Regions from separate parts of the Bradyrhizobium sp. WSM4873 genome, predicted to be linked through region 2. Evidence: riboswitches for the same ligand, from Rfam matches in the RefSeq annotation. Region 2 holds a riboswitch; each other region holds the start of a gene.
The links. A riboswitch is a leader RNA that binds a small molecule or an ion and turns the genes downstream of it on or off. The one in region 2 is predicted to bind cobalamin.
Positions count from the first base shown of each region.

Region 1: another riboswitch for cobalamin. It lies ahead of AC0L21_RS36055 (ribonucleoside triphosphate reductase); the one in region 2 lies ahead of AC0L21_RS03695 (TonB-dependent receptor).
Region 3: another riboswitch for cobalamin. It lies ahead of metE (5-methyltetrahydropteroyltriglutamate--homocysteine S-methyltransferase); the one in region 2 lies ahead of AC0L21_RS03695 (TonB-dependent receptor).

Region 1 covers NZ_JBVVPS010000054.1:18,900-26,042, forward strand. The annotation lists gene AC0L21_RS36040 (hypothetical protein) at 430-579, opposite strand; gene AC0L21_RS36045 (outer membrane protein) at 585-1,010, opposite strand; partial or broken gene AC0L21_RS36050 (IS256 family transposase) at 970-1,779, opposite strand; cobalamin riboswitch at 2,220-2,431, shown strand; gene AC0L21_RS36055 (ribonucleoside triphosphate reductase) at 2,539-4,575, shown strand; gene nrdD (anaerobic ribonucleoside-triphosphate reductase) at 4,589-4,780, shown strand; gene AC0L21_RS36065 (anaerobic ribonucleoside-triphosphate reductase activating protein) at 4,737-5,390, shown strand; gene AC0L21_RS36070 (hypothetical protein) at 6,534-6,890, shown strand; gene AC0L21_RS36075 (hypothetical protein) at 7,050-7,143, opposite strand, start outside.
Region 2 covers NZ_JBVVPS010000001.1:758,526-769,700, forward strand. The annotation lists gene AC0L21_RS03670 (N-carbamoyl-D-amino-acid hydrolase) at 1-179, opposite strand, end outside; gene AC0L21_RS03675 (aminotransferase class III-fold pyridoxal phosphate-dependent enzyme) at 315-1,610, opposite strand; gene AC0L21_RS03680 (hydantoinase B/oxoprolinase family protein) at 1,621-3,201, opposite strand; gene AC0L21_RS03685 (hydantoinase/oxoprolinase family protein) at 3,198-5,201, opposite strand; gene AC0L21_RS03690 (PepSY domain-containing protein) at 5,662-7,089, opposite strand; gene AC0L21_RS03695 (TonB-dependent receptor) at 7,101-9,449, opposite strand; cobalamin riboswitch at 9,567-9,768, opposite strand; gene AC0L21_RS03700 (histidine phosphatase family protein) at 9,841-10,413, shown strand; gene cobT (nicotinate-nucleotide--dimethylbenzimidazole phosphoribosyltransferase) at 10,414-11,175, opposite strand, start outside.
Region 3 covers NZ_JBVVPS010000034.1:7,802-18,976, forward strand. The annotation lists gene AC0L21_RS31430 (ABC transporter substrate-binding protein) at 1-342, shown strand, start outside; gene AC0L21_RS31435 (CaiB/BaiF CoA transferase family protein) at 393-1,658, shown strand; gene AC0L21_RS31440 (citryl-CoA lyase) at 1,714-2,541, shown strand; gene AC0L21_RS31445 (hypothetical protein) at 3,111-3,254, shown strand; gene AC0L21_RS31450 (GNAT family N-acetyltransferase) at 3,969-4,310, opposite strand; gene AC0L21_RS31455 (EAL domain-containing response regulator) at 5,039-6,253, shown strand; gene AC0L21_RS31460 (4Fe-4S binding protein) at 6,831-7,034, shown strand; cobalamin riboswitch at 7,823-8,022, shown strand; gene metE (5-methyltetrahydropteroyltriglutamate--homocysteine S-methyltransferase) at 8,122-10,437, shown strand.

The sequences.
Region 1 (7,143 bases), on a different contig from region 2:
GAATTTCCGCTAAAGCCGCCACGCGAGCACCTTGTCGTCGGCGACGTCCTCGTGGGTAGTCCACAATGATCGAGCAATTCGTCCTTGTCCGAGGGCGGTAGGACGGATTGACGATCGGGCCGGCGCGCCATTCGACATCGCTGCCGAGGCGGACTTCCTTGCGCCGAGGAACGAGTCGAGCAGCTATGCGACTTCTACCCGGATCTGGAGTGGGCGCTTCCCAACACGACGCCGACTTCCGTTGCCGGCGTCGCGGCGCTGCTTCGTTATCCCAGAGCGCAACACCTCCCCGGCTATGTAGGCCTAATGCTCTGAGCTCCATTGATGTCCGTTGTCACCTCAAGCCGACATCCGCATCGCTCTTGAAGGACGTCAGATGCCAAAGAGAAAGCGTCGCGTGAGCGGGGCTTTCCTTCGGAGCCTTGAGAGTCAACACCATCCAACGGCTGGCCCGCCGAACTTATACTTCACGCCAATCTTGGCCACCGACAGCTTGTTCTTCAAGTCAATGTTAGCGATTGCGGGTGCGCCTGCGAAGGCTGAGACATCCAGCGCGATGTTCTTCTTGTCGAAACTCAATCTAGCTATACTCGATAAGATGCGCTCCACTTGGGCGAGAACGCGTATTCCGCACCCGAGCCAAGCAACCAACCCCAGCTCGTGCTGGAGGAGCTCACGGAAGCCGCTCCGCCGAAACCGGCAGGGACGCTGAAGTTATGATCCGTTTGCATCCAGGCCGCACCTCCCTTGACGTACACAAGTGTCCGGTCGGCAACAACACCGCCGACCCGACCCGTGACGGTGGCTAACCAATCGCTCTTGGCCGTGCACGATGCCCCAATTCTGAGGCCGGGACTGGTGCCCTTCACATCCACACCGGCGATGTCACCCTGGACGCCAAAGATGGCCCGACCGAACTGCCAGTTGTAGCCAGCCTGTCCTCCGCGGAGAGATCCGCTTCTGTTGACAAATGAAGGCAGAGACGACACGCCGTCCAGTCTTGCCGGCATGCGCCAGCGCGTTGCGCATGAAGTGGACGCGGCACCGTTGCAGCTGGCATTGAGCACCTTGGCTACGGTGGCCTTGATACCTTCGTGGGCATCGGACACGACGAGCTTGACGCCGCGCAGGCCGCGGCGGGCGAGCTTGCGCAGGAACGCCGTCCAGAACGTCTCCGCCTCGGACGGGCCGATGTCCATGCCGAGGGCCTCGCGTCGGCCGTCGCTATTGACGCCGACCGCGACAATCACAGCGACGGATACCATGCGGCCATTCTGGCGCACCTTCACGTAGGCGGCGTCGATCCACAGATATGGCCAGTCGCCCTCAATCGGGCCGGCGAGGAACGCCTTAACCTTCTCGTCGATCTCGCCGCACAGTCGGCTGACCTGGCTCTTGGAGATGCCGGTCATGCCCATGGCCTGCACCAGATCGTCCACCGAGCGGGCCGAGACGCCCTGCACATAGGCCTCCTGCACCGCGGCCGTGAGCGCCTTCTCGGCCATGCAGCGCGGCTCGAGGAAGCCTGGAAAGTAGGAGCCCTTGCGCAGCTTGGGAATTCGCAGCTCAACCGCACCGGCGCGGGTCTCCCAAATCGGTCCCGGTAACGTTACGCTGGGCCAGACGCTCGGGGCTCTTCTCGCCATAGGCCGCCCCGGTCTGGCCTCCCACTTCCAGCTCCATCAGACGCTGGGCGGCAAAGCCGATCATCTCGCGCAGCAGATCGGCGTCGGGGGACTTCCCTACCAGCGTGCGCAGGTTCATCATGTCGTCGGTCATCGCTGGTTCCTCGGTTGCCTTGGCGTGTCGCAACCCGATCCTACCGGAGAACTGCCGGTGAGCACCGCAAAGCCGCCCGCCCGCTACGGCGCTATTGAGGGCGCGCGTCTGGGCGGCTTCGCTCTACCGAGCTACACCACCACCAGGAACGACCAACTTTTCAGGAACGACCAACTTTTCTGCGTGTGGCTGGTTTGCTTCGGCCCACCGGTTAAGATGTCGACCGAGGGAGAAGCGATCGCACGACATCGCGCCGCGCCTCGACGAGCTTTCCAATGTTCTTGCCGCCGTCGATGCTGCGCTCGATGGCTTTCGAACGGAACGGCTGCATCCGCGAGGCGTGAATAAATCTTTCGGATTACGTCGCCGAGCGCCGCTGGACCAAGGACGGAGGCTTCGTCAACGACGAACCGTCTGTTGACACAGAATCGAATACGGCGTCTAGATGTAGTTGTCACGGTCTCTCAAATCGCAAGATAGAGAGCTAAGAGGGAAGCCGGTACGGCCGAAAGCCAAAGCCGGCGCTGCCCCCGCAACTGTAAGCGGCGAGCCGCTGTCGACAGAGTCACTGGCGCAAAATCTCGGCGCCGGGAAGGCCAGACAGCAGCAAGAACCCGCGAGCCAGGAGACCTGCCGTGACAACAACAGAGTCCTCGGGCGGGGTGTCCCGGTGGTCGCTAGCCGGCAGTGGGCCGCCGAGGGCGGCTCGTTTTCCGCATGCGCCTACTTCAGCCTTGCCCCAACCCAAGTGGGATGCCGATGTCTGGTCTGGGTCAAAGCAATTCGTTGCAAGCCGCATTGCCGCGCTCGATCGTCAAACGCGAGGGCGGCACGCTTGTCTTCGATGCCAGCAAGATCCGTTCTGCGATCGCGCGCGCGGGGCGGGCGAGCGGCGAGTTCGACGACGAGGCGGCCGGCCGGTTCATGGAAGAGACTATCAAGGTCATCGCGCACCGCTTCGTCGGCGCAACTCCCAAAGTTGAGGAGGTACAGGATATCGTCGAGCAGGTGCTGATCGCGGCGGACTATTTCGCCACTGCGCGCGCCTATATCGTCTATCGCGAGAAACGCGGACAGGCGCGCCAGGACCACACGACGACGGTTGATGTCGCCGCTTCCATCAACGAGTATCTCGAACGTAGCGATTGGCGCGTAAATGCCAACGCCAACCAGGGCTATTCGCTGGGCGGACTCATCCTAAACCTCTCGGGCAAGGTCGTCGCCAACTACTGGCTGTCGCACATCTACCCGCCGGAGATCGGCCGCGCCCATCGTGACGGCGACCTCCATATCCATGACCTCGACATGCTCGCCGGTTATTGTGCCGGCTGGTCGCTGCGCACGCTCTTGACCGAGGGCTTGAACGGGGTGCCCGGCAAGGTCGAGGCCGGCCCGCCGAAGCATCTGTCGAGTGCGGTCGGGCAGATCGTCAATTTTCTAGGCACGTTGCAGAACGAGTGGGCGGGCGCGCAAGCCTTCAGTTCGTTCGACACCTACATGGCGCCGTTCATCCGGAGGGACCGCTTGAGCTACGGCGATGTACTGCAATCGATCCAGGAGCTCATCTACAACCTCAATGTCCCCTCGCGCTGGGGTACGCAGACGCCTTTCACCAATCTCACCTTCGACTGGACCTGCCCGGAGGACCTGCGCGAACAGGTGCCCGTGATCGGCGGAGAGGGGATGGATTTCACCTATGGCGACCTCCAGTCCGAAATGGACATGATCAACCGCGCCTATATGGAGGTGATGACGAACGGCGATGCCAAGGGCCGTGTATTCACGTTTCCAATCCCGACCTACAACATCGCCGCGGATTTCCCGTGGGAGAGCGAGAACGCAGATCGCCTGTTCGAGATGACGGCGAAATACGGCCTGCCCTACTTCCAGAACTTCATCAATTCCGAGCTTAAGCCGAACATGGTCCGCTCGATGTGCTGTCGGCTGCAGCTCGATCTTACCGAGTTGCTCAAGCGCGGCAACGGCCTGTTCGGCAGCGCTGAGCAGACCGGCTCTATTGGTGTGGTTACCATCAATTGCGCTCGCCTCGGCTATCTGCATCGCGGCGACGAAGCGGGCCTATTCGATCGCCTCGATGCGCTGCTGGAAATCGGCCGCAACAGCCTGGAAATCAAGCGCACGGTCGTGCAACGCTACATGGACCACGGACTTTTTCCCTACAGCAAGCGCTATCTCGGCACGCTACGCAACCATTTCTCCACGCTAGGCGTGAATGGTGTCAACGAGATGATCCGCAACCTCACCGCCGATTGCGAGAACATCAGCACACCTTGGGGCCATGCCTTTGCGGTACGGCTGCTTGATCATGTGCGTGCGCGCATCTCGGCGTTCCAGACCGAAACCGGCACCATGTTCAACCTCGAAGCCACGCCGGCGGAGGGCACGACCTACCGCTTCGCGAAGGAAGACCGCAAGCGCTACCCCGGAATCTTGCAGGCGGGCACCGGCGATCTCCCCTATTACACCAATTCGAGCCAACTTCCGGTCGGCCTCACCGATGATCCATTCGAGGCGCTTGAGCGCCAAGACGAGCTGCAACGCAAATACACCGGCGGTACGGTGCTCCATCTCTACATGGGTTCACGCCTGTCCTCAGGCGCAGCGTGCAAGAAGCTCGTGCGGCGGGCGCTCTCAAATTTCCGCCTACCCTACGTCACCGTCACGCCGACATTCTCGATCTGTCCGACGCACGGCTATCTCGAAGGCGAGCATGTCTTCTGTCCCAAATGCGACGCCGAAAAGCTCGCACTCAAGCGGCATGCCGCCGCGAACTGAAAGGAGACCACAGATGAACGAGTCTAATGCCCATACGACGAGCAGCGATCCTGCGGGGACGCTCAGCCACGACGAGCGCCAGCCCTGTGAGGTCTGGACTCGCGTGATGGGTTATCACCGGCCGGTGTCGTCGTTCAATTGCGGCAAGAAAGGCGAGCACAATGAGCGCAGGTTCTTCGCTGAAACGCGCGCCGCGCTCGGCTGAGCTGCGAATTGGCGGGGTCGCCCGGCTGTCCACCTGCGACTGGCCGGGCGAGCTCGTGGCAACGGTTTTCTGCCAGGGCTGCTCTTGGTCGTGCGGCTATTGCCACAACCCGCATCTGATTTCCCCGAGGGGAGAGTCGGAAATCCCGTGGCAGGAAGTGCTATCTTTTCTCGATAGCCGTCGCGGGCTGCTCGACGGCGTGGTGTTCTCTGGCGGCGAACCCACTCTCCAGGCTGCGCTGCCGGACGCAATGCGTGCCGTGCGAGGCGAACTCGGCTTCCGCGTCGGATTGCACACCGCCGGGCCCTGTCCCACACGGCTGTCCGCTGTACTGCCGCTCGTCGACTGGATCGGCTTCGACGTCAAGGCTGCGTTCGATCACTACAAGCGGATCACTGGCGTCGTTGGGAGCGGCATCAACGCCAAGGCCAGCCTCGTGCGTCTGCTCGAAAGCGGCGTCGCGTGCGATATCCGCACGACGGTTCATAATGCTTTGCTGGATCGCTCCGACCTGGCGCGTCTGGCGTCCGACCTTGTCGCGCTTGGCGTTCCTGCCCATCGGCTTCAGCCGTTCCGGGCGGCGGGATGCACGACCGCGAGCCTTCTTTAGTCCCCGTGAGCCGCTGCCGTCCGGGTGCCGGTTGCAGCACATATCCCTGCCATTCCCCCCCGAGTTGCGGTCCGCCCGACACCAGACACTGCTGCGGCGGCTGGAGAAACACTTCGCGTTTTGCCGCAGGAGATCTGCGGGCGCCGGTGTCTGCTGGTGGTGCGGCTCTAGGCAGGCGCGCAACGATTCCGTTGTCCGAAGCGACGCGTCAAGTCCACAGCCGCATTGAACAGTCCGTGAATGCCTTCGCGCCAGGCCACCATGGGCGCGGCGCGTGGCTGATCTGCTATGTTCAGCAGAAATGTGGGAGAGTGGCCAGGGCCGCCTGTCTCCAAGATCGCTCCCGAATCGCCACCAACGTCGGGGATCGTAGCGTGGAACAAAGCAGGCAGTGTGCCGAACTGAACTGCTCTAATGCTGCTTCGCGTGAACTGTGTCGCAATTGTTAATCGGCATTCTTGTTCCTCATCCGACATCCGCACCAGAGGCCGGCGGTCAGCGTACGCGTCCGGCACCCCAGGCAGGCGAAGGTCGGTGGCGAAGCGCTTAGGCAGCAATGGCCGCCGGGAACTGATGGCCGGAATTAGCAAATTTACGCGCATTTGCGTGCACTTAGGTCTGCTCCTCTATGCCTTGGCCTCTCGCGAGATCGCGTGTCCCGTGCATCGTGCGGCAACAATATTCCTCGCGATCGCGGTGAACGCCCTCTTCGTGCACCTTGAAATCCGCAAGTCGCTTGGTGAAGTGCTCTCGTTCGGAGCTGTCCCAGCTCAACGGCCGGGGAGAATCGGGCGGGGAAGCCCCGTTGGGGAGCGTTTGCAATCGGCGCGATGGGCGCTGTCGGCTTTGGAATAGGTGCTAATGTTCCTGCGCGTTCGACATTGCCGCGGATTGTTGAAGCAGCGCCTCTAGTTCCTTCTTCCAGCTCATCTTGTGTTTGTGTGTCTCCCCGAACGGCCATCGGACGAGGCTAACTTGGTGCGGTCCGCGCGTCCAGCGCCCCCTTTTGGTAGTTGCGAGGCCGGCCCCGTTGAGCTCGAACGCAAGGTGGGATTAGCTTAACTCGGTGTCCATCAAACCGGCAGCAGCTCAGTTGTCCGAAGCAATTCGACGGCTCGTTGAGATCGGTCTGAAGATCAAGAAATGAGAGAATTCCCCTCCCTTTCCGTTTTCGCGGTTGAGGTCGACCGGCGTCCCGTCTTTGCATTTGCTTCAAAAACCCACGCGGCAGCCGAAGCGATCTTAAAAGGTGAGGAATTGCGCACGAAACTCTCGGCCCTGAAGTCTGGCGGGGCCCTTCTGTGCGACGATTACGGCATCATGCGCTTGCGCCTAGCGCGACCTGCGGAAAGAGAGATCTATGAGGACCGGCGCTTTGGACGAATCCATCACAACGAGTTCTACGGTGCCTTCTTGATCGAGCTGGATCGGGACGCGGGTAGTCTAGATCACGTCTTGGCCGAATTGATTGACCTCGGAAACCCGGAAGGCTCGGATTGAAAGCGTAAAAGTCCTAACTTCTCTTTCGCCCCTTTATTGAGATGACTCGCGTGGGTCCCATCGGTCGGCTCACGGCAGGATCAGCTTGCGGACCGTTCTCAGGTGTGGCCCTCCCTCGACGAACGGAATCCATTCGACCTCCTCGAACCCGTAATCGATTCACCACCAGCAATCGGTTGATGACGCTCCTCGCCATGGGAATTCTTCGACCGGTGACTCGTCGTCTTCCGGGTCGCCTCTATCGAGCGTGACC
Region 2 (11,175 bases):
TCCTCCACATACCAGCGCGGGAAGAAGGTCGTGAGCGCCAGTTCCGGATAGACGATCAGGTCGGCGCCCTTGCTTTTGGCCTCATCCATCAGCGCAATCATACGCTTGACCACGGCCTCGCGGCTGTCGGCTTTCTGAATCGGACCCATCTGGGCGGCGGCAACATTGACGATACGCATCGGCGATTTCCTGGTGATGTCTCGAGCTAAGCTACAGTTCAATCACGTGCCGGCGCGCGCAGCATAACGCAGCATCGCCCGGACTTTCCAGCCGGTGGCTGCCGATCGGCACAGTGTGCGTTGCGCGATGCACCATCATGTCTGCTCTTCATCCGCAACATCGAGACCGTGGTCCAGCGCGTCCAGAAGCAGCCCGGCCTCATGCTCGGAGATCACGAGCGGCGGTGCGAGGAACAGCGAGGTCTGCTCGCCGCTGGTGCCGATCACGGCGCCTGCCTCCAGGGCCCGCTCCGCGACGCGCGAGGCGATCGGCACCTCGGTAGTGTCAGCGTGCCAGGAGCGCCAGTCCGGCCCGTGCAGCTCCACGGTCCAGTGCAGCCCCTGCCCGGCCACGCGCTGCACGCTCGGATGCTTTTGCGCGATGACGAGCAGACGGCGGGTGAACAGCTTTTCGAGGTTCTTCACGTGCTCAAGAATCTTCTCTTCGCTGACGACCTTGAGATAGGCGCTAACGGCGGCCATGCTGATAGGATGCCCGCGCAACGTGCCGTAATTCTGCCAGCTCGTGCCCTTGAGCCGTTCGACGATATCTTTCGACACCACCACCGCGGCAACCGCCGCCGCGCCGCCGCCGAGCGATTTTCCGAGCGTCACGATGTCAGGGCGGCTTTCGGCACCCTCGAACGCGAACCAGCGCCCGGCGCGGCCCGCACCGGTCACCACTTCGTCGGCGATCCAGTACGAGCCGGCCTGCCGCGCGCACCGCGCCACCTCGTCCTGATAGGCACCGTCGTAATAGATGCCGCCTTGCGTGTAGTCGATGATGGTTGCGGCCGTGTCCGAAAGCAGGTGCGTGGCATCCGCCAGATATTCACTGGGCGGGGTGTTGTTGGGCGGCGCGCCATAGATCGCGCCGTGTGGTGCCGGCAATATCCGCACGGGCGCCATCGGCGCCGGCAGCTTCGAGCCGCCTGAGTGCACCGCGAGGCCGCCATGCCATTGCGGCTGCACGGTCATGCTGCGCGACAGGCCGGTGATGCCGTGATAGGCGCGCTCGCGCGTCGCCAGCGCAGACCGCTGCGTCAACGCCTGGCAAAGTGACAGCGCCATGTCGTTGGCCTCGCTGCCGCTGATGCAGAAGCGCACCGCGCCGACCCAATCCTCTTCGCCACGGAACGCGGTGGCCATCAAATCGTCAGCGGCCTGCTCGCGGCCGACCCAGGTCCACCCCTCGTTCACGACCGGCGTATCCGCGGCGCGGCGGATCGCCTCGACCATCGCAGGATGACGGTGTCCGAGGCCGCCGCCGGTGTTGCTGCCGTCGATGAGCTTGCGGCCGTCTGACAGATGAAAATAGACGCCCTCGCCACCGATCACGGCCATGGGCGCGCAGTCGCCGGCATTCAGCCCGGTTCGCAACAATCTGCTCATTGCAATCCCTTCATTCCGCAGCCTCGACGCCGTAGCCACCGCCGCCGCAGGTCTCGATCGTGACGAGATCGCCTTGCTGCAGCACCAGGTTCGACTTGCCGTCGATCGCGACGCTCGCGTCCTGCCTGATCAGCGAGATGCGGCAGGTCTTGCCGGGCTCGCCGCCCTGCATGCCGAACGGCGCGATCACCATGCGCTCGATGCAGGTGGTCAAATGCATCGACGGCGCCAGGATGCGATAGGTACGGATGACGCCGTCTCCACCGCGATGCGCGCCGGCGCCGCCGGACTGCCAGCGAATGGCCTGCTGCTCGACTTGAATCGCGTAATTCGCCTCGATCACCTCGACCGGCGTGTTCGAGGTGTTGGACAGATGCACCCGCGTCGCCGAGATGCCGTCTCGATCGTGCCGCGCGCCCTCGCCACCGCCGTGGACCTCGTAGAGCATCTTCCACGAACCGTTCTGTCGCGGTTCGGCGAAGAAGAGGACGCCCGCCGTGGTCGCCCCGCCGGCCGACAGACGTTCGGGGATCGTATTCTGCATCGCGCGAAAAATCGCATCGACGATGCGCATCGAGGTCTCGTGGTTGCCGGCCGCGACCGAGGCATTCCACCCCGGCTCCAGGATCGAGCCCGGGCGCGTGATGATGGTCAGCGGCCGCAATGCGCCCGCGTTCTGGTGCATGTCGCGCCCGCTCATGATGCGCGCGGCATAGGCCACCGCCGAACGCGCCATGAACGGGGTCGTGTTGCAGAAATTCGAGACGCGGTCGCAGCTTCCCGAGAGGTCGAAGGTCGCTTCGTCGCCGGCAATGGTGATCTTGACATGAATGCGCGCAGGCGCGTTGTTGACGCCGCCGTCGTCCAGATAATCCTCGCCCTCGTAGACGCCATCCGGCAGATCGCGCAGCGCCTCGCGCATCTCGATTTCGGAGAGATCGTGCAGGCGCGACTGCACCGCCGTGAAGACCGCCTTGCCGTGCTCGCGACAGAGCTCGACGATGCGCTTCTCGCCGGCTTTCGTTGCGGCGATCTGGGCGAGAAGATCGCCCTCGCAGGATTCGGGATCCCGAACATTGGCCTTGAGCAGCTGCACGATCGGCGTATTGACGCCGGCTGCAGTAGCAATCAGAACCGGCGGAATGCGCATCGCCTCCTGGAAGGTGTCGATGGCTTTCGCAAAATAGCTGCCGGGCCAGGTGCCGCCGATATCGGGCCAATGCGCGAGGCTGACCGCGAACGCGACGATCTCGCCATCGACGAAGACGGGCCGCACGACCTTGACGTCGTTGAGATGATTGCCGCCGAGCGGGCCGACATTGTAGATCAGTGCGTCGCCGTCGTTCAGGCTGTCGCGCGGCACCACTTTCAGCAATTCGAGGACCGTATAGGCCATCGCGCCGAGATGGATCGGGATGTCGCGGCCCTGCCCGACCAGGTCGCCGCGGGCGCCCGTGATCGCCGACGACAGGTCGCCGGCCTCGCGCAGCAGCGGCGAGCGCGCCGAGCGCGTCATCACCAGGCTCATCTCCTCGGCCGCGGCCGAGAGCCCGTGCCTGATGACCTCGACGACGAACGGATCGAGCTTCATGAGGCCCCCCGCGTCAGGGACAGATTGCCTGAAACATCCGGCCTCGCCTGCCAGCCGGGCGGGACCACCACGGTCGACCATGCGTCTTCGATGATGGCCGGGCCGCTGACGATCTCGGTCAGCGAGGCGCGATCGATGATGCTTGTGGCAATGTCGTGAAAGCCGTCAAACGAGCAGATGCGCTCGCCGACCGTCCTGACCGCGACGGCCGGCCGGCTCACGACGGTCGTCGACGGACGGCGTGCCTGCACCCGCACGGATTCGATGACGCAGCTCTCGCCCGTCGCATAGCCGAACAGCTCGTGGTGCCGGGCCAGAAAGTCCTTCTTCAGCGTGATGACGTCGAGCGGTCGCGCGAACGGCACCGCAATGGCGTCGTTCTGCGCCGCGTAGCGCATCAAGGCCACCAGCTCGATCTGAATCTCGGTCGCGGCAACGCCATTGGCGATCAGCGGCGCCGACGCATCGTCGATCAGCACCCGGATCCGCTCCGACACACGGGCGAGGTCGATGCCGTCGAGCGCCGCGCGCAGGGTTTGCTGCTGGAGGAAGCTGAAATCGGCGGTGAGACAGCCCAGCGCCGAAAACGCACTCGATGCACTGGGAACGACGACCTCGACAATCCCGTAGAGATCGGCAAGGCCCGCGGCGTGCATCGGGCCGCCACCGCCGAAGGCAAGCAGCGTGCAATCGCGTCCGTCGATGCCCCGCTCGACCGTGACGCGGCGGAGCGCACGCGCCATTGTCGCATTCGCGACCTTGATGATGCCGAGCGCGGTTTCGGTCAGGCTCAGCCCCAGAGCGCGCGCGATCGGCGCGATGACATCAGTCGCTGCCTTGATGTCGATTCCGATCCGGTCGCCAAGTTTGGTGTCGGGATTGAGATAGCCCAGCACGGCGTTGGCGTCGGTGATGGTCGGCTTGGTACCGCCGCGGCCGTAGCAGGCCGGTCCCGGCTCGGAGCCGGCGCTTTCCGGCCCGACCGTCAGGCCACCGGGGCCGTTGCGAACGATCGATCCGCCGCCCGCCCCGATCGAATGAACCGCGAGCATCGGCTGGCGCAGCGGCTTGTCGCCGAGCATGCGGCCGTCCGTCATCTCGGCCTGGCCGTCGACGATCAGGCAGACGTCGGTCGTGGTGCCGCCCATGTCGAACGTCAGCATCCGCGACGTGCCGAGCTGACGCGCGATGCTGACGGATGCGGAGACGCCGGCCGCGGGGCCCGACATCGCCATCACCAGCGGCCGCCGCTTCACCGCCGCGATCGGGACCATGGCACCGGCCGAATGAAACACCTGCAGGCCCGGGCCGATCGGCAGCCGCTGCTCCAGCTCGCTGAGATATTCCACCGCGATCGGCATGGCGGCCGCGTTGAACACGGTCGCCGAAGTCCGCTCGTATTCGCGCGCCTCGGGATTGACCTCGTGCGACAGCGAGACGTGGGCAACGACGCCCTTGAGGCGTTCGCCGAGCATTTTCTCGTGGACGGGATTGGCATAGGCGTGAAGCAGCGCGACCGCGACGCTCTGCACGCCGGTCGTTTTCAGCCATGCGACCAGGCGCTCGATCTCCGATTCCTCCAGCGCCTTTAGCACCCGGCCCTCATGATCGAGGCGCTCGGCGACGCCAAAACATCGTTCCGGCGGCACCAGCGGCGGCGATTTCGGCGGGATGTCGAGACGGTAGAGATCGCGGCGGCGATAGCGCGCGATCTCCAGCACGTCGGCAAAGCCTTCGGTCGCCACCAGCGCCACTTTCGGCAGCCTGCCCTCGACGATGGCATTGGTCACGCGCGTGGTGCCGTGGACGAAGCGCCTGACCTCGCTCTTGCGCAGGCCCACCGCCTTGATCGCCTCCAGCATCGCCTGAACCGGAGCCTGCGGGCGTGATGGCACTTTCGCGATCCGCGCCTCCGCGGGGGAGCGCCGGATTGCGATGATGTCGGTGAAGGTGCCACCGATATCGGTGCCGACCTCCCAGTGATTTTCGTCGGTGCTCATTTGGCGTCAGCTGCGGACGACGTTTGAACCGGACGCCGGGTGCTTCCCGTCCATCGCCAGGTTCAATCGCAATCCGAGAGCGCTCATCATCATCCCCTGTCATGCCACCGCTTGCGAGCGTGCGACAGAGCGACGGGCTCGGGATAGGGCCAGAGTTGTCGCAACGCACAGGACCGGTCCGCAACCAGCGCGGCGCGCCGAGGCACATTTTAGTGCAGCGCTGCCCGCATGGAGAGCAGGTCTGTGTGGATCGTTCCACGCGTGACAAGTGCAGCGCACCACGAATTTTCCCGGACGAAACGCCACATCCGCTGCACTGCAATCCGCGCGCCGCGCACGCACTGTCTAATTTGCAGGCGATCGACCGGCGCTACGGGCCATGCGATTGCTTATGAGCTATGCATGGCAGTCGGCTCAGCCTCTCTTTATTGTACGATCAGTAAGCGGTGGTTTTGCCCGCTCAACGCATCCCGACCAGGCGGCGCCAGCCGATGACGATGCCGGTGATGGAGAACAGAAAGCCGAGGGCGCAGAGCCCGACGACCAAACAGTCGCGCAGCAACGGATGCGCGACGAGGACCGGAAAATCCAGCGTGTGCAGCGCGCCGTAGAACCAGCGATAAGCCCGCCGCGACGAATCCAGCCTTTGCAGCACATTGCCATTGGCGCCGTCGATGTCGAACCAGAGGTCGCCGCAGTAGGAGCGGTAGACCGGGGCACCCGGAACGGTGGACTGCGCGGGATAGTCGTCATTGCCGGCAAGTACGGACGGTACGCCGCAGCCGGCCGCGAGGTGCGCGGTCAGCCCCTGGACCTCGTGCACATCCAGAAATCCCGTTGGTCCATCGCGGGGCACATCCCCTGCCTTGATCAATGTCTGACCGGCAAGGCCCGTCCGATCCCGCCGATAGAGATTGCCGTTGAAGGCAAACCATTCGATTTCACGGGCCGACGGCGACACAGGCTGCCGATCGAGCGATACAGCCACCGCCCAGTTCGGTGAAGCGTTCATCACGCTGGATTCAGCCGAGGTCAATTGCCCACGCGAGAACAGCCGCCCGTGATCCATGGAGAGCCAGCCACTGAAAATCCAGCTCAGCACGAACACCATCGCGGCGAGGCCGATGAGATGATGCAGCGCATGCCAGCCGCGATAGGGCGAGCCGATCAGACCGCCTCGAGGTTTGATCCGCGCGAGGCCGAGCACAGCGCCCAGCAATGCTGCGATCAGGGCCAGCAGCGACAAGGTCCAGACCACGCGATCCCACAGCGACCAATTACTTCGCAGGACTGTCGGATAGATCCAGTGCAGCACGCTGCCGACGAGATTCCAGGTCCGCTCGCTGCGCGTCGTATCCAGAACGATCTCGCCGGTGAGCGAGGAGACATAGACCTCCGTTCCGGCGGAGTCGCCGAGGGCAGCCTGAAACAAGGGCCGGTGGCGGTCAAAGCCGTTCGGCACGCTCCATTGGTCATAGTCCGAGCGCGCAACGATTGCGGCTCGCGCGGCATCCAGCCCACGGCTGCGGGCGTGATCTCGCGCGATGGCCAGCGCGACGTCGAATGATTTGACCGACGCGTCGGCCCCGTCGGAGGCGCGGACTGCGCCCGCGCGCGACGGCCCCGAGACGACATAGACCTGTCCGTCGCTGCGCTGGATCAGGCGAACGCGTGTCGCATCCGCGATCCCGCTCGCAGCCACCGCGTCGGCGACCGTGATCTTCATCTGCGCGCTAGCCAGCGGCACGAGCCCGGCAAAGCGTTCAGATTCCGTCAACGACGGAAACGGAACGAAGTGCATCACGATTCCCGTCGCGAACCACATCGCGAACAGCAGACAGAACGCGATCCCGAGCCATCGATGCAGCAGGACGATCGCGCGCATCATCGATCAGCGTCCTACCATTTGAACGCGGCCGAGACTTCATAGGTCCGCGGCGCGCCCAGCAGGATCTGGTCGGGATAGAACGGATCGCCCCAGATCGCGTAACGCTTGTCGGCGATGTTGCGCACCCGGAAGGTCAGGCGGGCCTGGTCGACTGCATCGAACACGGTCTTGGGGATGTCGACGAAGGCATAGACGTCCGCGACGGTATAGGCCTTCAGCGTCACGGTGTTGGCATCGGTGTTGTAGCGGTCGCCGACATGGCGGCCTGTGATGCCGAGCTCGACCGCCCAGGGCGTGAAGAACCGGTACGACGCGCCGGCATTGGCGACGACGCGCGGCACGTTCGGCGGCGTGTTGCCGGAGAACGAGCCGCCGACAAAATCGTAGTCGGCGTAGCGCGCATCGACATAGGCGATGTTGCCCCAGAGACGCAGAGGCTCGATCGGACGCACGGACGCGGCAAGCTCGACGCCCTTCGATTCCTGCCGTCCGGCAAGATTGAGCTGCATGCCGCCGGCCGCGGCATAGACGTTCTTGCGCAGGATGTCGTAGGCCGAGAACGACCACTCCGCCCGGTTGTCCCAGAACAGATGCTTGACGCCGGTCTCATAGGTGCGCGCGGTGGTCAGGTTGAGCGGATCGGTCGGATTGAGCAGGAAGATGTTGTTGGCTGCGAAGTCGGCGCCGGTCGCATATTGGCTGAAGAAGGTCAGGCCCGGAACGACTTCCCACGTATAGCCGATACGGCCGGTGGTCGGGGCCCACGATTGCGAGAACGGGAAGTTCGCCTTCTCCAGACCGAACTTGTCGGTCGAATTGCGGTCGAGCCCGATATGCTCGACGCGCAGGCCGCCGACTAGCGAAAAGCTGCGCGTGAGCTTCAGCCGGTCCTCGAATGACAGCGCCTCATTATCGATGCGCGCAGTCTGCTGCTGAATGGTGAGCAGGCCGTAATAGCCGCGAGGCGGATCGACCAGTGGAACGGAATCGCCGGGGAAATTCGCGGCGCCCGGCCTCACAAAATCAAGATAGCTTGAGGACAGCGTCGTGACCAAGCGGTTGTCAAAGCCGGCGATATTCGCATCCCAGATCAAGTCGGTGATGTTGCCGACCAGGCGTTGGCTGTGCGCGACATAGAAGCGCTCACGGTCCACCAGGTTCGTACCGGAATTGAACGCCTCGATCTCATTGTTGAACCAGGTGCGCTCTGCGCCGTAACCATAGGCCTGGCTTTTCAGCGTCAGGTCGGGCGCCAGCTTCAGCTCGAAACCGCCGCGCAGCCAGACCTCCTTCGCTACGTTCTTGTTGTCGAGCACGTTGTAGTTGGTGTTGAAGGTGCGGTCGTCGATCGTGACGGCCCCAAGATCAGTCTTGTTGAAATAACTGCCGGACACCATGCCCGTCGTCGCATGCGAGCCGCTGAAGGCGATCGGCACCAGCGGCGCACCCCAATAGGCTTTCGAGCGATCTTCGCGGTACTCGATCGCGCCCCAGACCTTGAGGCTGTCGGAGATGCGGTAGTTGAGCTGGCCCGACACGTCGAGCGTCTTGGTGTTGGTGTCGTCGGCAAAGCCATTGAGCGAGGAACGGCTGACGTCGAAGCGATAGTCCAGCCCCTGCACATTGGTGCTGCCGCCCGAGCCGTAATGCGCCCGGAACGAATTGAGCGAGTCCCAGGAGAAATCCGCCTCGTTCCGGATCGGACCGGTGTGCGGCTGCTTGGTGACGAAGTTGATCGCGCCGCCGGCGGCGCCCTCGCCTGACATCAGCGACGCCGGACCCTTCAGGAATTCGACGGCCTCCAGATTGGCCGTGTCGGTGATCCGCGAGGTCATGTTCTGCGGACCGATCTTGATGCCGTTGTAGAGCGTGTTGATCTGGCTGTTGGTGAAGCCGCGCATGGAGAAAGCCGAAGGCTCGGCCGGATTGTCGCCGGATGTGACGCCCACCGCGCCCTGCGCGACGTCGGACACGGTGCGGTAGCCCTGCTCGCGCATGGTTGCGGCCGAGATCACCTCCACGGTCGCGGGCGTTTCGCGCACGGTCAGGCCAAGGCGCGAGGCGCTTTCCGCAACGGTATTGGTGTTGAGCGGCGTCTGTGCTGCCGCGTTCGGCACGACAGGCTTAGGCGTTACAGATGCGACCGTTGGCCTGCGCGCAGCCGCGCGGCGCGGGCCCTGCGCCTCCCGCGCGGCGGGCTTGGCCGGCTTGCGGGATTGGACGGGCGTTACCTCGACCGGCGGCAGAGGTTCGCGGGCCTGCTGCGCCAGCGCGGCGGGCGGATCAAGCACGGCAAAGGATGTCAGCACGGCGGATGCGAGCAGGAACGCGCGCGGTCGTACAATACGAACAGGAGACACGGTCTTGGACCTCGGTATGACGTCAGTGGCACGTCACAGCGAACCAAGGTCCCATCTTCGGGCTTATAAGCCTTCCGATGAAGCCGAATGTCTGTACTCCCCGACCGACATCTTCGCGTGTGACCACGGCTGACGGCAGGTCTCCTGGCTCGCGGGTCAGTACCTTGCGTCGCCTTCCCGGGACCGAGACACCCAGTGGCACGTGACGCAAGATTCGCCGCTTACAGTTGCGGGGGCAGCCACGGCATTGGGGACAATGTCCCCGCACCGCATTCCCTTTTCATCCCCTCTCGGGGAAACCGTCGCGAGCATCTAGGATTACGATCCAGACAGAGTCAATGTATCAGTTGCCGCGTTAGTGCCACGGCGACCAATTTCCCTGGAGATAAGCATGGAAGGCGAGACCTTCCTCTGGCTGATACGACACGCGCCCGTCGATGGCGTCACGGGGACGATCCATGCGGCCGACGTGCCGGCCGATCTCGGCGATCGCGCGCAGCTGGAGGCGCTGCGGCAGCGCCTGCCGCGGGACGCCGCGCGCTATGCGAGCCCGTCGCGGCGCACGGTCGAAACGGCCCGCGCGCTGGGGCTCGAGCCGTTGCAGCTGGACGAATTCAGCGAGCAGAACTTTGGCGACTGGACCGGCCGTCGGCATGACGAACTCGCCGCGACCGGTGGCGAGGCCTATGCACGGTTCTGGAACGATGCGGCGCGCGGACGGCCCCCGGGCGGCGAAAGCTTTGAGGAACAGGTCGCGCGCGTCCGGCTAGGTTTGTCGAAGATCGGCACCGGGGCCGCAACGCTCGTCGTGCATTCCGGCACGATCCGCGCGGCGCTGTGCATCGCGCTGGATCTGACGCCACAAGCGGCGCTGCGCTTTGTAATCGATCCGCTGTCGCTGACGCGGATCGACCGGCTCGCGACCGGCTGGCGCGTCGTCTGCGTCAATCAACCGATGATTTGATCAGGCGGGACGATCAGGCACATTGGCCTGCGCAAAGGTCGCCATGCCGTTGTGGAGGGCGCAGGCCGACCGCACCAGCGGCAGCGCGATGGCTGCGCCCGACCCTTCGCCGAGCCTGAGATCGAGGCTGATCAGCGGCTGCACGTTCAGCGCGCGAAGCACCAGCCGATGTCCCTGCTCCGCCGACTGGTGCGAAGCCAGCAGGAACGGCTGGCACGACGGGTTGAGCCGCGCCGCCGCCAGCGCCGCGACCGACACGATGAAGCCGTCGATCAACACGGGGATGCAGCGCTGCGCTGCTGCGATAATTGCACCGCAGATGGCCGCGATCTCGAGGCCGCCGACGGCGCACAGGATCTTTTCGGGCGAAGCGCCTGCAATGCCATGGCGCGCGATCGCAGCGTCGATCACCCGCGCCTTGTGCGCACGGCCAGCCGCGTCGATGCCGGTGCCGCTGCCCGCGATCTCCTCCGCGCTCACGCCGAGCAAGCCGGCCGCGATCGCCGCCGATGTCGTGGTGTTGCCGATGCCCATCTCGCCGAAGATCAGAAGATCGGGCTGCCCGGCCTGCGCGCGCGTCACCGCACGTCGGCCGGCGTCGAACGCAAATGCCAGCTCCGTGGGGGTGAGCGCAGCTTCGACGCTGAAATCGCGCGTGCCGCTGCGCGGCTTGTCGGTCACGATTCCAGCCATCTCTTGCTGCGCCAGCGTGCCGGCGTCGACGACCTCCAGGTTGGAGCCCAGCTCGCGCGCGAGCACCGA
Region 3 (11,175 bases), on a different contig from region 2:
CTTTACCTTCAGCAGTCCTTCATCGACAAAAATCCGGAAACGGTCCAGCGCCTCGTCAACGCCTTGTTCAAAACTCATCGCTGGATCAACACGGTTACGGCGGAGCAGCTCGTCGACGCGATGCCTCCTGCATACAAGACCGACAATCGCGAGGTGAACATCGAGATCATCAACGCGTCGAAAGCGCTGTTCTCGCCAACCGGTCAGATGGACATCGACGCGGCCAAGATCCCGCTGGCTGTCCTAGGCGACTTTGATCCGAAGATCGCAGCCGCAAAGATCGACCTGATCAAGACCTTCACGAATCGATTCGCGGAACGTGCTGCGCAGCAACTGAAATAAGTTGCGTACTAAGCGCTCGCTATCGGATCACCTACAAGAAGGCTCTTCAGATGTCTCTGCCGCTAACCGGTATCCGCGTTCTCGACCTGTCAAACGTGTTGGCGGGTCCGTTCTGCGGTTACCATCTTGCACGCCTTGGCGCGGAGGTCATTAAGGTGGAAAATCCGAACGGCGGCGACCTGGCGCGGCGCCTCGGCGCGGATCCGCAAAGAGCGGAGCGCCTGCAGGGACTCTCGTTTGTCGCTGTGAACGCCGGCAAGCAATCGATTGCACTGGACCTGAAATCGGAAGCGGGCCGCGAGGTGTTCTTGCGACTGGTCAAGGAAGCCGACGTGGTGCTCGAAAACTTCCGGCCGAAGGTGATGGAACGCCTTGGCCTCGGCTTTGATGTGCTTGTCAGGCTGAACCCGCGTCTGGTCTACTGCGCGATCTCCGGCTTTGGGCAGAGCGGACCGTGGTCCGCCCGTCCGGCCTATGACCAGATCGTCCAGGGTCTCTCCGGAGCCATGAGCGTCACCGGCGATATAGCCTCGGCTCCCCTGCGCACGGGCTTTCCGATCTCGGACACGATTGCGGGACTGACTGCTGCGTTTGCTATCGCCGCGGCTCTGGTCGACCAGCGGCATAGGCAACGGGGTCGGTTCATCGACGTGTCCCTGCTCGAGGCCACCATTGCGGCGATGGGATGGGTCGTCTCCAACCACCTGAACGCCGGGATCGAGCCGCAGCCCATCGGCAACGAGAACTTTACCGCGGCTCCCTCCGGCACGTTCCGCACCGCAACGGGCCCGCTGAACATTTCTGCCAACGAGCAGAAGCAGTACCAAGCCCTATGCGACCTGATCGACCGACCGGATCTGAAGACGGATCCACGCTTTGCTGGACGCGAGATGCGCAAGGTGAACCGCGCTGCGCTGAGCGCGGAGTTGAACAAGGCATTGAGTTGCAAGCCCGCTGAGGAATGGGAGGCCCAAATGAACTTGGCTGGTGTCCCTGCCGGCCGTGTGCTGACGGTCTCGCAAGTGTTGCAGCAGCCACAGGTCGTTGAGCGCGGATTCGTCGAGACTTTGGCGGCAGAACAAGACGATGCGCAGCCGTTACGAATCACGCGGCCGGGGTTCCGGCTGGATGAGGAGTTTTCGGTGCCTTCACCACCTGCGACGCTCGGAGCAGACACTGAGCGATGGCTGCAGCGGCTCGGCTATTCGTATGCGGAGGTTGAGCAACTAGTCTCAAGCCGAGCCGTCGGGACGCCAAAGCAAGGAGAGGCTGATTTCCTGCCCGTCCGCGCAGCCACGGACGGACCGATATCATGACATCCGACGGCTTGCGTCGGTTGGCAATCGGCAGGTTGAAAGGACGGAACCGGAAATGAGCGAAGAAGAACTGAGACAGCAAGCGGCCAGTTGGTGGCGAACCTCCATTTGCGATATCGCGCCAGGTCGCATCGCCTATCGGGGTTATCCAATTGAAGATTTGATAGGCCGCGTTTCTTTTCCCGCCATGATTTGGCTGATGTTACGTGGCAATCTGCCGACGCCAGCACAGGAGCAGCTGCTGCAAGCTGCGCTGGTTGGATCCGTTGACCACGGTCCGCACGCGCCCTCCATTGCAATTGCCCAAATGGCGGTGAGCTGCGGCCTGCCCCTGAATGGCGCAATGGCCTCGGCAATCAACACGCTCGATGACGTGCATGGCGGAGCAGGGGAGCAGGCTATCGAACTCTACGAGGATGTGCTGCGACGGCGCCAAGGGCGAGAGATCGAGCAGGCCGCTGGCGCTGCAATCGACCATTTCACCGCAACCCGCAGCAAATATCTGCCGGGCTTCGGCCACCGGTTTCATCCAGTCGACCCGCGCGCGGCCCCGCTATTGGCGCTGGTGGATGCCGCAGCTGACGAGGGCAGTGTCGGCGGCGATTATGCCAAGGCCGCTCGCGCGATCGAGCGGGTGATGCAACAGCGCAAGAGCAAGCTCATTCCGATGAACATCGATGGCGCGACCGCGGTCATTTACGGCGAACTGGGCTTCGCCTCTCCGCTCGCGCGGGGGGTCTTCTGCTTGTCGCGCGCGGTCGGAATCCTGGCTCACGCCTGGGAGCAAACTGGGCGCAACGATCGCAACAAGGGCCCAATGCCCAAGCAGTTCGGCTACAAATACGAGGGCCAGCCGCGTCGCAGGCTCGAAGGCGCATCATGAGCATCTCGAAAACCCGCCCAAGCTGATGGAGGCCAGCGTGTTCTCGTCGATGCCGGCGGAGTTTCGTCGCCCGGCTGCTTCTTCGGAATGGGTAGACGCGAACCGCGGGGCATATCCAGTAGATTGTTTCATGGAGGGACCGTCGTTCGACCAGTCCGGGAATCTCTATGTCGTCGACATCCCCTTCGGCTGCATTTCCGGATTTTACCGGAGGGCATCTGGTCTTTGATCATCGAATACGACGGCTGGCCGAACGTCTGAAGGTTGCTCCGGACGGCCGGGTGCTCGTGTCCGACTATATCAACGGTCTCCTGGAGCGATCCACAGAGAGGGACCATCCGACCGGTGCTGGGCCACCGCAATTCCGAGTCCTTCATAGGCTGCAACGACCTGCATATCGCGACCAAAGGCGACATCTATTTCACCGATCAGGGCCAGACTGGATTGCACGATCGGACCGGCCGGGCATTTCGACTGTGCCCTGACGGCCGGATCATTGCTTGATTTCTAATGGCCCGGGCCCGAATGGCCTGGTGCTCAGTCCGGACGAGACCGTATTGTTCGTTGCAATGACGCGCGACAATAGCATCTGGCGCGTACCGCTGATGCGTGATGGCGTGGGGAAAGTCGGACGATTCAGCTGGTTCTTCGCGACGAGCGGTCCTGACGGACTGACGGTCGATCAAAAAAGGGCGGCTCTTTGTCGCGCATGATCCCCTCGGCCACGTTTTCGTATTGGCGCCAAACGGCGAAGCGGTCCGCTCGCATCCAGTCCTGCGCAGGGAGGGAGCTGCACGAATGTCGTATTGGACGCGGCACTCGGCACATTGCTCATTACGGAATCATCTACCGGATCAGTGTGATGGCTGATCTCGCGCACCTTCCTCGAAATTCGCCAGCAGGAGTGGCAAGGTGGTGCGGAATGCTTTCACGCGCCGGTCCGCCGCACCAAGATGCAGGAAATGAGTCTGGTAGACGACTGGCTGGCCAGTTGCCGAGAGAATGTAATTGGTGACGAATGGATGGCGTTTGTGTGGGTGATCTCAAACCAGAGCCAGTAAATCGCACTGCATGGGAAGCGCAAAAGAACGATTCGTAAGGCTGGGTCGGGCTTCGCCTGCGACGGGCCGCCGCCGACCTGTCGCCTTTTGGTCGGGCGGGTCGCGGTATCGCTTCCCACCATGCAGAATGATTGATCGCTAATATTCTCGAACGTTCTCGCCAAGAAGGCCGAAGAGGTAACCGCTCGCGGTGGGAGTCAGCACCGCATCAGCGTCAAAGGTTCTCGATCAGGCTCGGCCGCGACGCACGCGTGAAGCGTTCGTTTTGAGAAGCAACAAGCCCAGGACTGACTGCGTGACGGACTTTACCGATAGCACGCTAGCCCAGGAGCGCTTTAAGTGTGTGGCGCAGAGGTCGTACCACTGTCAGAGCCTCTTGCGCGCGCGCAATCCTCCCACCCGATATCCCCTCTCCTCGTAGAAGTGGCGTACCCGTTCTAGGGCCGGATAGCCATCCGGAGGCAACGCAACCTCAATCATCTGCCAGCCGCGTCGCTTCGCCTCCGAATCTGCCGCCTCGAGCAGATGCCGACCGCAGTCAGAGCTGCGGAAGTCACGAGAAATCCATAGCTCCTGAAGCACGCAGTACGCTCCGGCTGCTCTCACGGCCTGTACGGCCGAGATGCTAGCTACCCCTACAATCTGCCCGGTGCCTTGTTCCTCGACGACAAAAATGAAGCCCTGTTCGGGATCCTGAATCAGGCGCAACGCCGCCTGCTTCGCGCGTTGAAGTGTCCGAGGCCACCTAACTCGGAAAGTAGCTCTTCGACCGCTTTTGCGACCGCGTTCTCATCTCCTGGCACGCTCTTGCGCAAAACCGTGCCCGCGCTGGACGTGCCTCGCCCTTCAGCGCCAACACGAACACCTGACCGAGCCCTCTGGAGGAAATTCATGCTCAGGATACAGAAAACGCAATTGAGAGCAACTATCTGGCTCGGTAGGAAGCAGCACGTCCACACTCACTATAGGCAACAGAGCTGAGGTAATTGCAAGCCATTGCCGTTCTCAGAATCGACTGCGGTTTGAGCAGCTGCGCACTCATGATGGGCTGCCTTCGATTGGAAAACAATCACCAAACGGCACACGCCGGTCATGTCGATCAAACGTTCGTAAGAGTGATTGCCGATCGTCGCTCACGAACTACTCTATTCAATAAATCGTGCGCCACGATGATCGCAGCGCCATAGAGCGTCAGCTCGGTCCGTCCGAAGGAGAGATTCCCACCTCGCGTACGACATCGTACAAAGTTGCGCGAAGCGCGACAGGTATCATACGCGTGCGCCCGATAAAATCGTCTGAGCAAGATCGCGAAAGATTTTGCACACTAATGCACTATCTTAAGCTTATCTCGAACAATCGAAAGATATTGGGAAGCACAGCTTGTTTGGACCTTCGCTCGTCGTTTAAGGCACCGTCACGGAACGGGAGTGGTTGCGATGGAACATGGGCAGGCCGAACTGGTCGGAGGGAAACCTGTAATCTTCGGGCAACGTAAGGTGCGGCCGCGGGCATGCCTGGCCGTCGGCAAGCGGCATCTGCGCGCCTTTCTACGGGATGTGCTGGAGGATATGGGATTTGTTATCAGCGAATGCAGGACTGCTGACGAGTTGCCGCATGTACTCCGCACGGAGTTCCCTGATCTGATCCTGCTCGGCATTGGCTCGGACCGCATCGAGCCTGGACGATTGCTCGAGATACTGGTACGCGAAGAATTCGCAGGCCGAGTGCTGGCGTTCGGAGCGCGCGAGTCGATCATCATGGCGGCAGTGCAGCAGGTCGGCAGTGAATATGGACTTGCTATGCTGCCGCCGCTCAGGGCGCCGTTTGCAGCCGAGACGTTGCGCGATCGGATCGGCATGCTCTTGCCAAGAGAGCCGGCGCCCCGTCCCGCGGTCCATGTCGGAGAAGCCTTACACGCTGGCTGGCTTGAGCTCTGGTATGAGCCGAAGTTTGACGCGTGTACCCTTAGCCGCCGCGGCGCCGAGGCGCATGTGCGAATGCGGCACCCGACCTGGGGCGTTGTTCCACCGGCCTATTTCATCCCGGAACCTCACGATCCGCATTTTAGGAACTTGTCGCAGTTCGTGATCGACCGCGCGATCAAGGATTGGCAGTATCTTCTGGAGCAGCAAATTTCGATCGATCTCTCCATCAATCTCCCGGCAGCATTCCTGATTGACCCGCAGGCGGTACGCGATCTCTGTCGGCGCATGCCGTCGCACGCCGCTTTCGGCGGTTTGACGATTGAAATCGAGAGCGTGGAAGCGATCCAGAACCTAGATCTCCTGGTCGAGGTTGCGCGTGAGGTTCGCTTTCACAACATTGGCCTTGCAATCGACAATGTCGGTGCCAATTGGCCGCAGCTGATGGGGATGACAAAATTCCCGTTCATGAAATTGAAAGTGGATCGTCAGTTCGTCGGCGGCTGCGCGAATGGGCCCCTCAAGCGAACGGTGTGCCGCCATATCGTCGATCTAGCCAAAGAGTACAATGTGCGCACCGTCGCCGAAGGTGTGCAGAGCCAGGCTGACCTAATCGCTGTGGCCGAACTCGGCTTCGACCTTGCGCAGGGCCATCTGTTCGGAAAAGCCATGCCACTGAAGCAATTTGCACAGTCATCTTTCAACCCTGCTCCAGCTCGTCTAAAATAGTTGCGAGTGGCTGAGTGCGGCCAAGCGACGCTCACGAGCACCGCCATGCCTACTCGGCACCAGGCATGAGGCTGAGTGCAATTCGGTCTGCAGGGCCAGTGTCGCTCGTCCCGCCGCCACTTCATTTCCCTCCGAAGCTTGTTATACCACAAGCCCGTTTTGGCAAGCCTCCAGCGAGTCCTCCGCGGAGCTAGCGTTGCAGCCATGAGCGAGGCTTGCACAAACCTCCAGTCGGGGTGTGTGACCGGAGGTTTGCCGAGATCCGACGTAGACCTGCGTTCGTTCGCGGGTTTTTGTCGCCGCCGGTGGAGGAAGCGTCAGCCTCGCTTGCCCCCGCGCTGACGTGCCAAACAAACCGACGGACGCTTCCAGCGTCAAGTCGCGACTGACTCTCGCAAGAGGGCCCGATGGCTCGTAGGCTGAAATTGAAGCGACCTGTTGCTGTCGCAGACGCAACATGGTCTCAGACCCGGGACAGCCGAATTGGGCAAATTGCCCAACATTGAGCGCGTCTGCGTTTGGCACGGCATTTGAAAGGGATCGCCCATGGCATCGCTCGCCTAAGGAGTCGGAAGGCATGGCTTACAAGATCGTCGCTTCGCAATGCACCGTTTGTGGCGCATGTGAGTTCGAGTGTCCCAACGCGGCGATCAGTCTGAAGCGTGACATTTACGTTATCGATGCCAAAAAATGTACGGAGTGCGAGGGCCATTGCGACACGCCGCAATGCGCGGTGGTCTGCCCGGTCCCTGACACCTGTGTCCCGTCCAAGACAGGATAGGCAGCCCGCGACCAAAAGGCCTCATCGCTCGATTTCGCGAACGAAGTTGTAGATGTGGGACCTTGAGGAGACCACGACCGCATGGGGCGCATCGAGGTCGATTAACATCGTTATGAGCTTAAGACGCTGAGCGACGCCGAGGAACCCCTCAAAGGGCTCTGTCGGAGGACACCGTCGAATTTGTCACGAACAAGGACAAGGCCCTCGATGCTCAGTGGCCGCGTTACGGCCTATCGTCGCTGGCGGCGAGTCGAGGCGAGGAAGACCCGGCGTCGAGCGGCCACGGACGCATCGAAGCCGGCGCAAAAGTCGCTGAGCACGTGAACACCTAGTGCACCGAGAAGATCATCTTGGCCAACCTCACGGAGGCGGACGACCTCGTGCCTGGTCGCGGGCCCGCCGAACACCAAGGAGCCGACCTGATCATCCGTTCGGTCCTGGAGCAATCCGGCTTTCGAAATTTCTAGGGAGCCTCGTGGGCTGTGACCAAACGGATGCCGGCCGAGGATGATCGCACCTTCCTGACGCGCAGGTTCGAAAAGCTGCTGACGGAAAAGGTCGCCTCCTCGCGATCACACAGATACCGAAAGCGGCCCGGGTTCGTTCCGGTGGTGGAGCTCAACCGTTACGCGAGCAGGGAGCGAATGCATTTCAAAAGCGGAGCCTCCACAGATCCGGGCGTGTTCACTAGGCCGCGAGCAAGACCGTCTTACCTGCCTAGTGCGCTCGTAATCGCTTGGGCAATATCGCAGCGAGAATCGGTAGGTTGACGCATCGATCCTCGTGCGCATAATTCAAGCCGTCGCGGTCTCCGGATTTCGTTTGATCCGGAGCTAAGAGGGAAGCCGGTGCAATGCCGGCGCTGCCCCCGCAACTGTAAGCGGCGAGCCGCTGTCCAACGAAGTCACTGAAGCCATGCGGCTTCGGGAAGGCCGGACAGCAGCGACGACCCGTGAGCCAGGAGACCTGCCTCGACAAGATATCGTCCACGGGCGGGGCGTCCCGGTGTGCGCCAAGCAGTTGTCGCTCACGCGATGTTCGCTATCTGCGTCCGCCATGGCCTTTGCCCCAACATGGGGTCTAAGCTATGTCAATCCTTTCGCTTCCCGTTGCCACACTGGGGACGTCACGCATCGGCCCACGACGCGAACTCAAATTCGCGCTCGAGAGCTACTGGGCGGGAAAATCCAGCGAAGCCGAGCTCCTCGAGGTGGGGAGTGGACTTCGTGCCGCTAATTGGGCACGGCAAAAATCCCGCGGTGCGACCGTCATTCCTTCGAATGACTTCTCGCTCTACGACCATGTGCTCGATACCAGCCTAATGGTCGGCGCCATTCCCGACGTTTACGGCTGGAACGAAGGTCCTGTGTCGCTCAAAACCTACTTCACCATGGCGCGTGGCGCTCAAGACGGTGGTCACGCTCAGCATGGGCCCGGCGTAGCCGCACAGGAGATGACGAAGTGGTTCGATACGAACTACCACTACATGGTGCCGGAATTTCACCAGGATCAGATCTTTACGTATGCCTCTCGGAAGCCGATCGAGGAATATGAGGAGGCAAGAAGCCTCGGTTATCAGACGCGGCCCGTCCTAGTGGGCCCAGTCACTTTCCTGAAGCTCGGCAAAAGCGTAAATCCCGCATTCAATCCGCTGTCGCTGCTTGATCGACTCCTCCCCGTCTATGTCGATGTTCTCCGCGAACTAGCCTCGCGCGGCGCTGAATGGGTTCAGCTCGACGAGCCATGCCTAGTGATGGACGTCGACGAAGCATCTCGGGCCGCTGTCCGCCGGGCCTATGCTCATTTCGCTAAGGCCGTGCCGGCGCTTAAAATCATGCTGGCCACATACTTCGGGGCTGTCGGCGACAATCTTGAAACAGTATTGGCCTTGCCCGTTGCCGGGGTTCATGTCGACCTGGTTCGTGCACCTGACCAGTTGGACGCGATTGTCGCCAGAGCAGGTAGAGATCTCGTGGTCTCGCTCGGTGTCGTTGATGGTCGCAACGTGTGGCGCTCTAATCTGCCGGCGCTACTCGACCAACTTGCTCCTATGGTCAAAAAACTGGGCCGGGACCGTGTTCAGATTGCCCCCTCCTGCTCGCTGCTTCATGTTCCGACCGATATTGAACTAGAGATCGATCTCGATCCCAATCTGAAGACGTGGTTGGCGTTCTCAGTGCAGAAGATCAAGGAACTTTCGATATTGGGCAAAGCGCTGGCTGGCCATGCTGCCGACGTGGCCGATGAACTCACGCTCTCAGAGGATGCATCCGTCACCCGCGAAACATCGCCGAAGATCCACAGTGCGAACGTCGCCGGACGAATGGCCGCGATCGACGATAGCATGCGTCGCCGTCGCAGTGCGTTCACCCAGCGCGCCGACGTCCAGCGCGTCGCCTTCGCATTGCCGATGTTTCCAACCACAACCATCGGATCCTTCCCGCAAACGGCGGACGTCCGCAATGCGCGTGCAGCTCATGCGCGGGGAGCGCTGAATGACACGCAGTACGAGCAGCTTCTGAAAGCGGAGACAGCCCATACCGTGCATTGGCAGGAAGATATCGGCCTGGACGTGCTCGTACACGGTGAGTTCGAGCGCAATGACATGGTTCAATACTTTGGCGAGCAGCTGTTGGGTTTCGCATTCACCAAGCACGGCTGGGTTCAGTCTTATGGCTCGCGGTGCGTTCGTCCTCCTATCCTGTTTGGAGATGTCTCCCGCCCGAAGCCCATGACCGTTAAATGGTGGCGACATGCGCAGTCTCTGACCAAAAAACCCGTCAAGGCTATGCTGACCGGACCGGTGACGATCCTGAACTGGTCGTTTGTCCGTGACGACATCCCGCGGAGCGAGACATGCCGACAGATCGCTCTCGCGATCCGAGACGAGGTCATCGACCTTGAGGCGGCTGGAGCGACCATGATCCAGATCGACGAGGCTGCGTTGCGGGAGGGATTGCCGCTGCGCAAATCGCAGTGGAAGGACTATCTCGATTGGGCAGTGGACAGTTTCCGCGTTTGCTCCTCCGCTGTCGCTGACGGAACTCAGATCCATACGCACATGTGCTATTCCGAGTTCAACGAAATCATCGATGCGATCGCAGCAATGGATGCCGACGTCATTTCAATCGAGGCGTCGCGCTCCAAAATGGAATTGCTCGACGCTTTCAAGAGCTACAAATATCCTAATGAAATCGGGCCAGGCGTCTATGACATTCATTCACCGCGCATTCCCGCAGCAGCCGAGATCAAGCAGCTGATTGTGTTGGCGCGGCAGCGGGTTTCCGATCGGCAGCTCTGGATCAATCCCGACTGCGGACTGAAAACTCGAAGATGGGAGGAGGTGCGTCCCGCGCTCGTCAATATGGTGGCCGCCGCACGTGAGTTGCGGGCCGAGGCATGATCGTACGGAGCGTGTCGCCAACGTATCTGTGAATAAGATGAACGCGCTTTGGGAGCTCGCGATATCCTTGCGAGCTTCCAAAGTGTCCAGCGCCTGCGAATGCCGGTTTGCCCCGGCGGAGGCGATCGCATACAGCGGCGACAAGCTCGAACCGGCGGACGACCGCATGCCGGCCATACCGATTAGGTGACATATTCCAAGTCACTTACGCTCGACGCGAACCACGGTCCTATCGCTTCATTTATCCATCGCGTGGATGCGTCCCATCAAAACAATCTATTTTACCGCCCTTGCGGAATTTCATACCTAATTTGCGCCTTCGCGCGGTCTTCGGGAAGATTTGCTGGTATTCGGCGGTGCCAAAATACTGGCGCGTGACGGCAAACTGACGGTTGAGTTTCAGGGCTCGGCAGTCAAACCGCCTGCGCGATGGATCCCAGCTCCATCAAGGCGCTGCCCGTGCCAACCGGACAGCTGGCAAGTGGTGAGCAAGTCCTGAAGTTTACGACAGCAGCGAAAGGCAAGCGGCTCGCTAAGTTGTGCAGAGCGATATCCGCTTCTCCTTGTTTGACGGCGAATGCCCTCGTCGTAAGTCGATCGCCGGTAGTCCTCCCTACCGACGAAAGCTGGAACGATGCGGAAAGCAGCGTCGCTCCCGCGTGACTTTCGCCCGGCCTCGCATTGAGGCCGGGCGGCTTTTTATGTGCCTGCTTATCAGTGACAGCAGGGGATCATTCA